DNA from 2 places in the Ochrobactrum sp. PL_is483 genome. Region 2 is predicted to be linked to the other one. Evidence: riboswitches for the same ligand, from Rfam matches in the RefSeq annotation. Region 2 holds a riboswitch; the other holds the start of a gene.
What was found. A riboswitch is a leader RNA that binds a small molecule or an ion and turns the genes downstream of it on or off. The one in region 2 is predicted to bind thiamine pyrophosphate.

Region 1: another riboswitch for thiamine pyrophosphate. It lies ahead of thiB (thiamine ABC transporter substrate binding subunit); the one in region 2 lies ahead of thiD (bifunctional hydroxymethylpyrimidine kinase/phosphomethylpyrimidine kinase).

Annotation. Positions count from the first base shown of each region.
Region 1 covers NZ_JBVPGS010000031.1:103,267-108,482, forward strand. Annotated here, with positions in the region: gene thiP (thiamine/thiamine pyrophosphate ABC transporter permease ThiP) at 1-772, opposite strand, end outside; gene thiB (thiamine ABC transporter substrate binding subunit) at 769-1,773, opposite strand; TPP riboswitch at 1,815-1,978, opposite strand; gene AC0TNJ_RS07985 (thiamine diphosphokinase) at 2,074-2,721, shown strand; gene AC0TNJ_RS07990 (glycine zipper domain-containing protein) at 2,865-3,149, shown strand; gene AC0TNJ_RS07995 (ABC-F family ATP-binding cassette domain-containing protein) at 3,310-5,127, shown strand; gene AC0TNJ_RS08000 (aldo/keto reductase) at 5,152-5,216, opposite strand, start outside.
Region 2 covers NZ_JBVPGS010000037.1:313,007-318,222, reverse strand. Annotated here, with positions in the region: gene AC0TNJ_RS15190 (bifunctional diguanylate cyclase/phosphodiesterase) at 1-1,387, opposite strand, end outside; TPP riboswitch at 1,622-1,778, shown strand; gene thiD (bifunctional hydroxymethylpyrimidine kinase/phosphomethylpyrimidine kinase) at 1,865-2,740, shown strand; gene AC0TNJ_RS15180 (FAD-dependent oxidoreductase) at 2,740-3,732, shown strand; gene thiS (sulfur carrier protein ThiS) at 3,729-3,926, shown strand; gene AC0TNJ_RS15170 (thiazole synthase) at 3,928-4,698, shown strand; gene AC0TNJ_RS15165 (thiamine phosphate synthase) at 4,698-5,216, shown strand, end outside.

The sequences.
Region 1 (5,216 bases), on a different contig from region 2:
GCTGCGTAAAGGTGAGGGCGACGGCGCGGCCCGGATCGAAATCGAAATGCAGGCTTTGATAGATTGCGACTTCCAGTGTGGTGGCGCGCGGCCCGCCGCCAAGCGTCAGCACGGTCGTGAAACTGGTTACGCAGAGCATGAAGATGAGGCTGATCATCCCCGGCAGATTGCGGCGGATCACCGGCCATTCGATGAGGCGGAATCGCGCCCCGTTACCCATGCCGAGCTGCGCGGAAAGCTTCCAGTAATCGGTCGGTATCGACTCGTATCCAGCCAGAATGAGACGGACCGCAAGCGGCATATTGAAAAAGACATGAGCGATCAGGATGCCCGCAATGCCATAAATATTCGGCTGGAACGAATGGCCTGCGGCTTCCGACAGATAAGCAATGAGGCCGTTGCGGCCATAGATGCTTGTAACCCCCAGCACCGCAACAAGGGCCGGCAGAGCAAGCGGCAGGGCAAACAGGCGCAGGATCAGCCCGCGCCCCGGAAAATCGGCTTCGGCGTAAAGTGCGCGGGCGACCGAAACTGCAAACAGCACGGACAGCAGGCTCGAAGCGATTGCCTGCAGGATCGTGAAGCGCGCCACGCGCCACAGATAGGCGTCGAAATTGGCGACGGCATCGAAACCGCCGCTGCCTGCTTCAAATGCAAGTGCAGCAAGCGCACCACCGGCGAGCACCACCAGAAAGACAAGCGCCGCCATGCCCGCGGCGGGTCTGGCGGTGGATATGCCTTTTAAGCGGTGCTGTGCCGGAAAAGCCGTCATTTGCTGGTCGCGGCCAGCCATTCATCGACCCATGACTTGCGGTTCCTGGCCACCTCGTCGGAGGGGAAGAGAAGCGTCTTTTCGGGTTTGGGCATCGCGTCGAAAGCGGCTGGAAGCGGGGCGGAAGTCTTGCCCGCCGGGTACATCCAGTTGGTTTCGGGGATGGCATCCTGAAAGCCGGGGCCGGTCATGAATGCCAGAAACTTTTGCGCCAAAGGATTTTTCGCGCCGGTGACGGTCTGGGCGGCCAGCTCGATCTGGAGATAATTGCCTTCCGGATAGGCCAGAGCCTTATAGCGGTCCGTCTTTTCGGCGATCATGTGATAGGCGGGGGAGGTCGTGTAGGAAAGAACCATCGGAGCCTCGCCCTTGGTGAAAAGGCCATAGGCTTCCGACCAGCCGGGCGTGACGGTGAGGATGCGCTTTTGCAGTTTCTGCCATGCGGCTTCCGCCTCATCGCCATAGACCGATTTCATCCAGAGCAGCATGCCCAGCCCCGGCGTCGACGTGCGCGGGTCCTGCAGGACGATTTTCTGGGAAGGGTCGCCCTCGACCAGTTCCTTCAGGCTTTTGGGCGGATTGGGCAATTTTTCCGAATCATAGACCACGGCGAAGAAGCCATAGTCGTAGGGCACGAAGATATCGTCCTTGAAGCCCCCCGGAACGTTCACATTGCTCTGGTCGATGCCGCTTGGAGCGAAAAAGCCGGTAGCACGCGCTTCGGTCGTCAGATTGGTATCAAGACCAAGCACGATGTCGGCTTTGGTATTGCCGCCTTCAAGCTTGAGGCGATTGAGCAGGGCAACGCCGTCGGCGGACGCAATCCAGTCAACTTCGCAGTTGCATTCCTTTTCGAAGTTTTCCTTGACCTTCGGCCCCGGACCCCATTCGGAAACGAAACTGTCATAGGTGTAGACGGTGAGCTTGTCTTTCGCCTGTGCAGAAGGCGTGAAAGCAACGGCTGCGGAAAATGAAAAGGCCAGCAAAGATAAAAGCCGCATCACGGCACTTCCTTTCTTTTGTTACAAGAGGATCGAGCGCCGTTTATGGAGCGTCTAATCCCTCCGCCGGTGCAAACCGGATCAGGTTCAGCGGGTTGGCCGTTTTTCGGGCATTTCCGAACGCAAAACCGCTTTACACTTTTGCTGGAAATGCTTTGGGCCTCTCAGCCATCCGCGAAAGCAGACGGCACCCCGTTAGAGCGGTTGCGACAATAATCTTTCGCAACGGGAAGGGCAAGAGATGGCAATGGCAGCGAATGCAGGCTTCCGGCGCGGATTTGCCCGTGTTATGAGCGGCTTATGAGCACATTCGTCATTCTTCTCGGCGGCGATCTCACCGTGACTGATCGCCTGAAACGCCAAATTGCAGGCGCGCGTATTCTCGCCGCCGATAGCGGGATCAGGCATGCTGCCGCACTTGGTGTCGAACCGGAACTGTGGCTCGGCGATTTCGATTCGACCTCCCCGGAGCTTCGCGCTCAATATGGCCACATTCCGCAAAAGACGTTCCCTTCCGCCAAGGACATGACCGACGGAGAACTCGCTTTCGAGGAAGCCTATGCGCGGGGAGCGGAACGGGTCATCCTGTGCGGAGCCTTCGGCGGGCGGCGCACTGACCATACGCTTTTGCATCTGACCATGGCGACGGCGCAGGCTGCAAAAGGGCGCAACGTTCTTCTGTCGAGCGGTTATGAAGAAGCCTGGCCCCTGCCGCCCGGCGATTTTGTTTATGATTTCCCGGATGGAACACCGTTCAGTGTGATTAATTTCAGCACTGTCGAAGGCCTTTCGATCACGAATGCGGAGTGGCCGTTAGATAATGTGACACTGCCATTTGGCTCTTCATGGACAGTTTCCAACGTGGTTCGTGGAACACTTCGCGTTACTGTGCATTCTGGACTAGCGATACTTGTCGCCAATTTGGCGATGGAGGATCAACCGCACTGAGGCCGCTAACCTTACCAATCGAAAGAGCTTGACGCTGACAAGTGAAACGTATTGTAAATGGGTCAAGCGGGTGTCATCTGCTTTACGCCGAAGTTGGGGACGCAAAGTCGGTGATTAGTTCAACTCTTGTAGGAGATGTTTCAATGAAGTCACGTCTTACGATGATTGCTGTTGCTGGCGTGCTCGCGTTCTCGACGGCTGCATGCACGACGAATGAACAGCGCACGGCCGGTTACGGCGTTGGTGGCGCGGCTCTCGGCGCTCTCGCCGGTGGCGCAATCGGCGGCAATGGCCGCGGTGCACTCACGGGTGCCGCGATCGGTGCGGTTGCCGGTACGCTGCTTGGTGCAGCCCAGACCCGCAACGGTGTGCAGTATTGCCGTTACCGCGATCCATATGGCCGCGTATACGAAGCGCCTTGCCAGTAATGGCTTGGCCAGTAATGGCTGGATAATCAGTTTGCCGACAGGCCGGGGAAACCCGGCCTGTTTGTTTTCAAGGGTCTTTTCTTGCCGTTCCATTTGACAGAACGGCTTTTGTCGCGGACAAGCAGGGCGGAATTTTCAATCCTGTTTATCGAAGAGAACCATGGCACCACCACTCCTGCGCCTCGACCAGATCAAGCTAACCTTCGGGGGCACACCGCTTCTGGAGGACGCAGGCCTTTCGGTGAGCGAGGGCGACCGCATCGCGCTGGTCGGCCGCAATGGTTCGGGTAAATCGACCCTGCTCAAGATTGCCGCCGGGATGGTGGAAGCGACATCGGGCGAGGTTTTCAAACATCCCGGTGCAACCGTCCGTTATCTGCCGCAGGTGCCGGATATGGATGGCTTCGCCAATGTGCGCGCCTATGTGGAAGCGGGGCTGGGGCCGACCGACGACCCGCATCGCGTCACCTATCTTCTCGAACATCTGGGGCTGACCGGTGAGGAAAAGCCGGATCATCTGTCCGGCGGCGAGGCGCGGCGCGCTGCCCTTGCGCGTGTAATTGCGCCGCAGCCTGATGTGCTTTTGCTGGACGAGCCGACCAACCATCTGGACCTCACCACCATCGAATGGCTGGAAGGCGAGCTGCGCCAGATTCGCTCGGCCATCGTGCTGATCTCGCATGACCGGCGCTTTCTGGAAAATGTCAGCCGGGCGACGGTCTGGCTGGATCGCGGCATCACGCGCCGTCTGGAGCAGGGCTTTGGCCATTTCGAGGAATGGCGCGACAAGGTGCTGGAAGAGGAAGAGCGCGACCACCACAAGCTCGGTCGGCAGATTGCGCGCGAGGAACACTGGCTGCGTTACGGTGTCACGGCGCGCCGCAAGCGCAATATGCGCCGCCTCGGTGAACTGCACTCCATGCGTGCCGATTTCCGCAATCATCGCAAGGCGCAAGGGACGGCGGTTCTGGCGGCAAGCGATGCGAAGGAATCCGGCAAGCTGGTGATTGAAGCCAAGGGGCTGAACAAGGCCTATGGCGAGCGTGTCCTGGTCAAGGATTTTTCGATCCGCGTGCAGCGCGGTGATCGTATCGGTCTTGTTGGTCCCAACGGTGCCGGGAAAACGACGCTTTTGTCGCTTCTGACCGGCAAACTGGAACCGGATTCAGGAACGCTGCGGCTTGGCGTCAATCTCGAAATGGCCGAACTCGACCAGAAGCGCGAAAGCCTCAATCTGGACGAGACGCTGGCGCATTATCTGACGGACGGGCGCGGCGAAAGCCTTGTCGTCAATGGCGAGCAGCGGCATGTCGTATCCTATATGAAGGACTTTTTGTTCCAGCCGGAGCAGGCGCGCACGCCCATCCGCGAGCTTTCCGGCGGCGAACGCGCCCGCCTGATGCTGGCCCGCGTTCTGGCGCGTCCCGCCAACCTGCTGATCCTCGACGAGCCGACCAACGATCTCGATATGGAAACGCTCGATCTGCTGCAGGAGCTGGTCGCCGGTTTTCCGGGCACAGTCATTCTGGTCAGCCACGACCGCGATTTTCTGGACCGCACCGTTACTTCGGTCATTGCGCCGGAAGGTGACGGGCGCTGGCTGGAATATGCGGGCGGCTATGCCGACATGATGGCGCAACGCAAGGAACAGGCCCTGAACCGGCGCTCGGTCAAGGCATCCGGTCCAAATGCCGACAGCAGGGCAGAAGAAAGCGCACCCCAGCCAAGACGGGACGAAAAGCGCAAGCTTTCCTACAAGCAGAAATTCGCGCTTGAAACGCTGCCCGGCAAGATGGACGCGCTGGCCAAGGAAATTGCAGTGCTGGAAGGCAAGCTTGCCGATCCGCAGCTTTATGCCAAAGACCCGACGCTGTTTGCCAAGACTGCCGATCTGCTTGAGAAAAAGCGCTCTGAAAATGCGGCCATGGAAGAAGAATGGCTGGAATTGGAAATGCTGCGCGAGGAAATCGAAGGGTAAGGCTACCCTTCGATGCTTTGAAATTTAGCTGCTCGCCTTGTTCAGCAAGGCGATTTCATCGTCGCTAAGCTTCAATTCGGCTGCGGCGA
Region 2 (5,216 bases):
GATAGTGAAGCTCGAACTGTCCATCCAGCAGCGCCTGCCGAAGCTCGCCGGTCATGACGTGACGCTTCTCGGCTGCCAGACGCAGCGAGTGCTGATAAAAACGGAATGTGCGGCGTCCGCCGGATTTCGATGCGTAAAGCGCGAGATCGGCGTTACGCATCAGCGCATCGGGCGTATCGCCGTGTAGCGGCGCTTGAGCAATGCCCATGCTGCAGGTGACAAATTCCGAATTGCCGACCAGTTTGAACGGGTCCTGAAAAGCCGAAAGAACGCGGTCGGCAAACATGGCGACCTGCCCCAGCGTGCCGCTACGATAAACGATGGCAAACTCGTCGCCACCCAGCCGGGCGATGAACTCGTCCGAAGTCGTGATCCGTTTCAGGCGACGCCCCACTTCCTGCAAAAGCTGGTCGCCCGCCTGATGGCCGATACTGTCGTTAATGTTCTTGAAATGATCGATGTCGAGATAGAACAGTGCGAAAGGCTCGCAATCCCCGCCCTTTTTCAGCATGTTTTCGACATGATGGGCAAAATAGGCCCGGTTCGGCAGGCCGGTGAGGCTGTCATGCATGGCTATATGCGCCATGCGTTCCTCGATCTCGCGCCGCTCGGTTATGTCTTCCAGAAGGCCGATCAGATAGCGGGGTTCATTGCCCTCGATCGGCGGGATCGAGCATTTTATGATACGCATCGTGCGGGAAGTGCCGTCCTTGCGCAAAATCTTGCGCTCGACGTTCAATACGTCCCGGCGGCGCATCGTCGTGCGATCCTGCTGCCTGATGATAGCGGCCTCCCCCTCGGGGAAAAGATCGAGGTCGGTGGAACCGATGGCTTCGTCTATCGGCTGGCCGCTCGCCGCCGATGCGGCCTGATTGTAGAGCACGTAGCGGCCATCGTCGTGCATGTCCTTGACGAACACGCCGAGCGGCAAATTGTTGACGAGGCTGTCCAGCAAGGTCTGTGCGTGGCTGGCCTGACGGTTGGCTTCCGCGAGTTCCGTCCTGTCCTGGACAATGGCGAGAATCGCTTCCTTGCCGTCGAACAGCACCTGGCGCCCGTAAGTGAGAACCTCAATAATCTCGCCATTGGCGCGCAGATGCTGCCAGCGCTCAGGCCGTTCAAGGTCGCTGCGGTCGCGAATGGCGGCAAGCATCCGGTCCCGCTCGGTTTGCGGACGAATATCGAGCACGGTCATGGCCGGGATTTCGTCGGCTGTATAACCGTACAGCCGGTATGCGGCGTCATTCATCACGATGAAGCGCAGCGTCTGCGGGTCATAGACCCACATGGGTGTCGGATGCGTCGTGAAAAGAATGCGGAAGTCCTGTTCGGACGTGCGCGCCATCGTACCTTCCGCCGAAGCCGAAGCGCCCCCCCGCTTCTTCATCGCATACCCCTCATCCTACTGATCCTACAGGTTTATACAGATCCACTCCACGAGCAGACCGTCTCGTTTGTTAGCACTATGAGCAACCCGATTCAGATGCACCCCGAGCCTAGATTAAAGCTGAGAATTTTAATAAACGATATACAAATTGCGGGTCGATTTAAGGATTTTCTTTAAAACGAGACTTTTTCCATCGCTTGACCGGCTTTAACTTCCGTCCTATGCCTACAGGTGCAAAATTCGTTGGGGTGCCTTCGAAGCAGGATCAGGAAAAGCGCTGAGCGGTTTTCCGTCCGATCTTGCGACACAAGAGGCTGAGAGGCGCTGATCGCGTCAACCCATTGAACCTGATCCGGGTAATACCTGCGTAGGGAACGGAGTTTGGCGCGTCGCGGACGGGGCAAGGCCCCAGATGGAGTCTCGGCTCCGATCAGGTTCATGACGTCTCATCTTCCGTTCGGAATGAGAGACGGCATGATGGACCAAAAGAACAGTTTCTCCCGAACCAAATCAACGAGCGATCCGTCGCGATCCGTACCCATCTGCGTGACCATTGCCGGTTCCGACAGCGGCGGCGGCGCGGGCATACAGGCCGACCTCAAGACGTTTTCGGCGCTTGGTGTTTATGGCGCGAGCGTCATTGCCGCCGTAACCGTGCAGAACACCTGCACGGTGAGCGCCGTGCACGACATCCCGCCCGCCATCGTCGCCGGGCAGATCGATGCCGTTTTCAGCGATCTTGATGTTGCCGCGGTGAAGATCGGCATGGTTTCCGTGCCTGAAACCATCGACGCCATCGCGCGCGGCCTTGCGCACTTTTCCGGCCCCGTGGTTGTCGATCCGGTGATGGTGGCAAAATCCGGCGACCGGCTTTTGAGCGAAAATTCCATTGCGCTTCTGCGCCAGAAACTCATTCCGCTGGCCACACTGCTGACACCCAACCGACCCGAAGCCGCCTGCCTTCTCGACACGGAGACCGCGCGCGACGACGGCCAGGCGGAGGAACAGGGCCGTGCCCTGCTGGCGCGCGGGGCGAAAGCCGTTCTGATGAAAGGCGGGCATGCGGAGGGCGAGGTCTGCGTCGATCTGCTGGTGCGCCGCGACCGCCCGACCCTGCGGATCGAAGCGCCGCGGGTGCTGACCGCCAACACCCACGGCACCGGCTGCACGCTTTCCTCGGCTATAGCCGCAGAGCTTGCCAAGAACCTGCCGCTGGAAAAGGCGGTGCTTTCGGCCCATGCCTATCTGCAAGGCGCAATCCGCGCTGCCGACAGCCTGAAGATCGGCCACGGCCATGGGCCGGTGCATCATTTCCATGACCTCTGGAATGCGGCAAAAGAGGAGGCGATGTGATGCGCGTCACCATCATTGGCGCCGGTGTTGCGGGCCTCGCCTGCGCTGCCGAATTCAACGACCAAGGCCATGCCGTGACCGTGGTTGCCCGCAGCCCACAGATCGGCGCCGATTGCTGTTCGTGGCTTGCGGGCGGCATGCTGGCGCCATGGTGCGAGGGCGAAAGCGCCGAGGAGCCGGTGGTGCGGCTCGGGCAGGAAGCAATCGGCTGGTGGGGAAAGCATGTCAGCGGCGTCAGGCGCGAAGGCACACTGGTTCTGACGCATGATCGCGACATGAGCGAACTGCGCCGCTTCGCCCGCCGGACGGAAGCCTTCGACACAATCGATCAGGGCCGCATCGATGCGCTGGAACCCGATCTCGCCGGGCGCTTCCGGCAGGGACTGTTCTTCGCGGGCGAAGGCCATCTCGATCCGCGCAAGACATTGATCGAGCTTGCCGAAAGATTGCAGCGCAAAGGCGTGATCTTTCATCTGGGGCAGGACGCCAAAGACGTGCAAATCGACGCGGACATCACCGTCGATGCGCGCGGTCTTGCCGCCCGCGATACCCTTCCCGATCTGCGCGGCGTCAAGGGTGAAATGCTGGTGGTCCGCTCGCGTGACATCAACCTTTCGCGCCCCGTGCGCCTGCTGCATCCGCGCATTCCGCTCTACATCGTGCCGCGCGGCGATGGCGTGCACATGATCGGCGCGACCATGATCGAAAGCGATGAGCGGGGCGGCATCAGCGTGCGCTCGACGCTGGAACTCTTGAGCGCTGCCTATGCGCTGCATCCGGCGTTCGGCGAGGCGGAAATACTGGAAGTGGGCGTCGATGCGCGCCCGGCCTTTCCCGACAATCTGCCGCGTGTGCGCCGGCGAGGCGAAACCATCTATGTCAACGGGCTTTACCGCCACGGCTTCCTGCTCTCGCCTGCGGTTGCGCGCATGGCGGTTGCGGCCGCGACCGCGCCCGAAACCATGCCCGAATTTGTGGAGGATTATGCATGACGATCGTGCTGAACGGTGAAGTCATCACCACGAAAGCCGCCAATCTGGCGGCGCTGCTCGCCGAAATCGAACTGGATGAAGCGGTCGTTGCAACTGCACTGAACGGCGAGTTCGTGGCGAGCGACGAGCGCGGGGAAACCCCGATCAGCGAAGGCGACCGCATTGAAGTGCTCGCCCCGATGCAGGGAGGCTGAGATGCTGGAATTTTATGGAAAACAATTCGAAAGCCGCCTGCTTCTGGGCACGGCGCAATATCCCTCGCCTTCTATCCTCGCGGATAGCGTTCGCGCCTCAAAGACCGAAATCGTGACGGTTTCGCTCAGGCGCGAAAGCGGCAACATGCGTGCCGGTCAGGATTTCTGGACACTGATCAAGGATATGGGCGTATCCGTCCTGCCCAATACGGCAGGCTGTCACACGCCGCGCGAAGCGGTGACCACCGCCAAAATGGCGCGGGAAATCTTCGGCACCAACTGGATCAAGCTCGAAGTGATCGGCGATCACGACACATTGCAGCCTGACCCGTTCGGACTGGTGGAAGCCGCCCGCATTCTCTGCGACGACGGGTTTGAAGTCTTTCCCTATATGAATGACGATCTGGTCGTGGCGGAGAAACTTCTTGAAGCCGGTTGCAAGGTGTTGATGCCGTGGGGGGCACCCATCGGCTCGGGCCGCGGCCTCAACAACCCTTATGCGCTGAAAACCATGCGGGCGCATTTCCCCGATGTTCCGCTGGTGGTGGATGCGGGCATCGGCGTACCGTCCCATGCGGCCGCCGCCATGGAACTCGGCTTTGACGCCGTGCTGATCAACACCGCCGTCGCCAAGGCGGGCGATCCAGCCGCCATCGCTCGCGCTTTTGCGCTGGCCGTCGAAGCCGGTCGCATCGCCTATGAAGCCGACCCGATTGAAGCCCGCGACATGGCCTCTCCCTCCACCCCCCTTATCGGAAAGGCTTTTCTCTAATGGCCCTCGATCCGTTCTACCCGATCTTTGACAGCGCCAATTGGTGCGAGCGCCTGGTGCCGCTTGGCATCAAGCTGGTGCAGTTGCGCATCAAGGACAAAGGCGAGGCTGAATTGCGCGCTGAAATCCGTGCGGCTCGCGACATATGCCTTGCCCATGACTGCCAGCTTATCGTCAACGACTACTGGAAACTGGCTATCGAGGAAGGCTGCGATTTCATCCATCTGGGTCAGGAAGACCTTGATGATGCCGATCTCGATGCGATCCGGGAAAGCGGCCTGAAGCTCGGCGTTTCCAGCCATGACGAGGCGGAACTTGGCCGCGCAATGGCGCTGAAGCCTGATTATATCGCGCTCGGTCCCGTCTATCCGACCATTTTGAAAAAGATGAAATGGCACGAACAGGGACTGGATCGCGTGCGCGAATGGAAAGCGGCACTTGGCGATATCCCGCTTGTCGGCATCGGCGGCATGAATGTGGACCGCGCGCCGGGCGTGTTCGAAGCAGGCGCCGATATC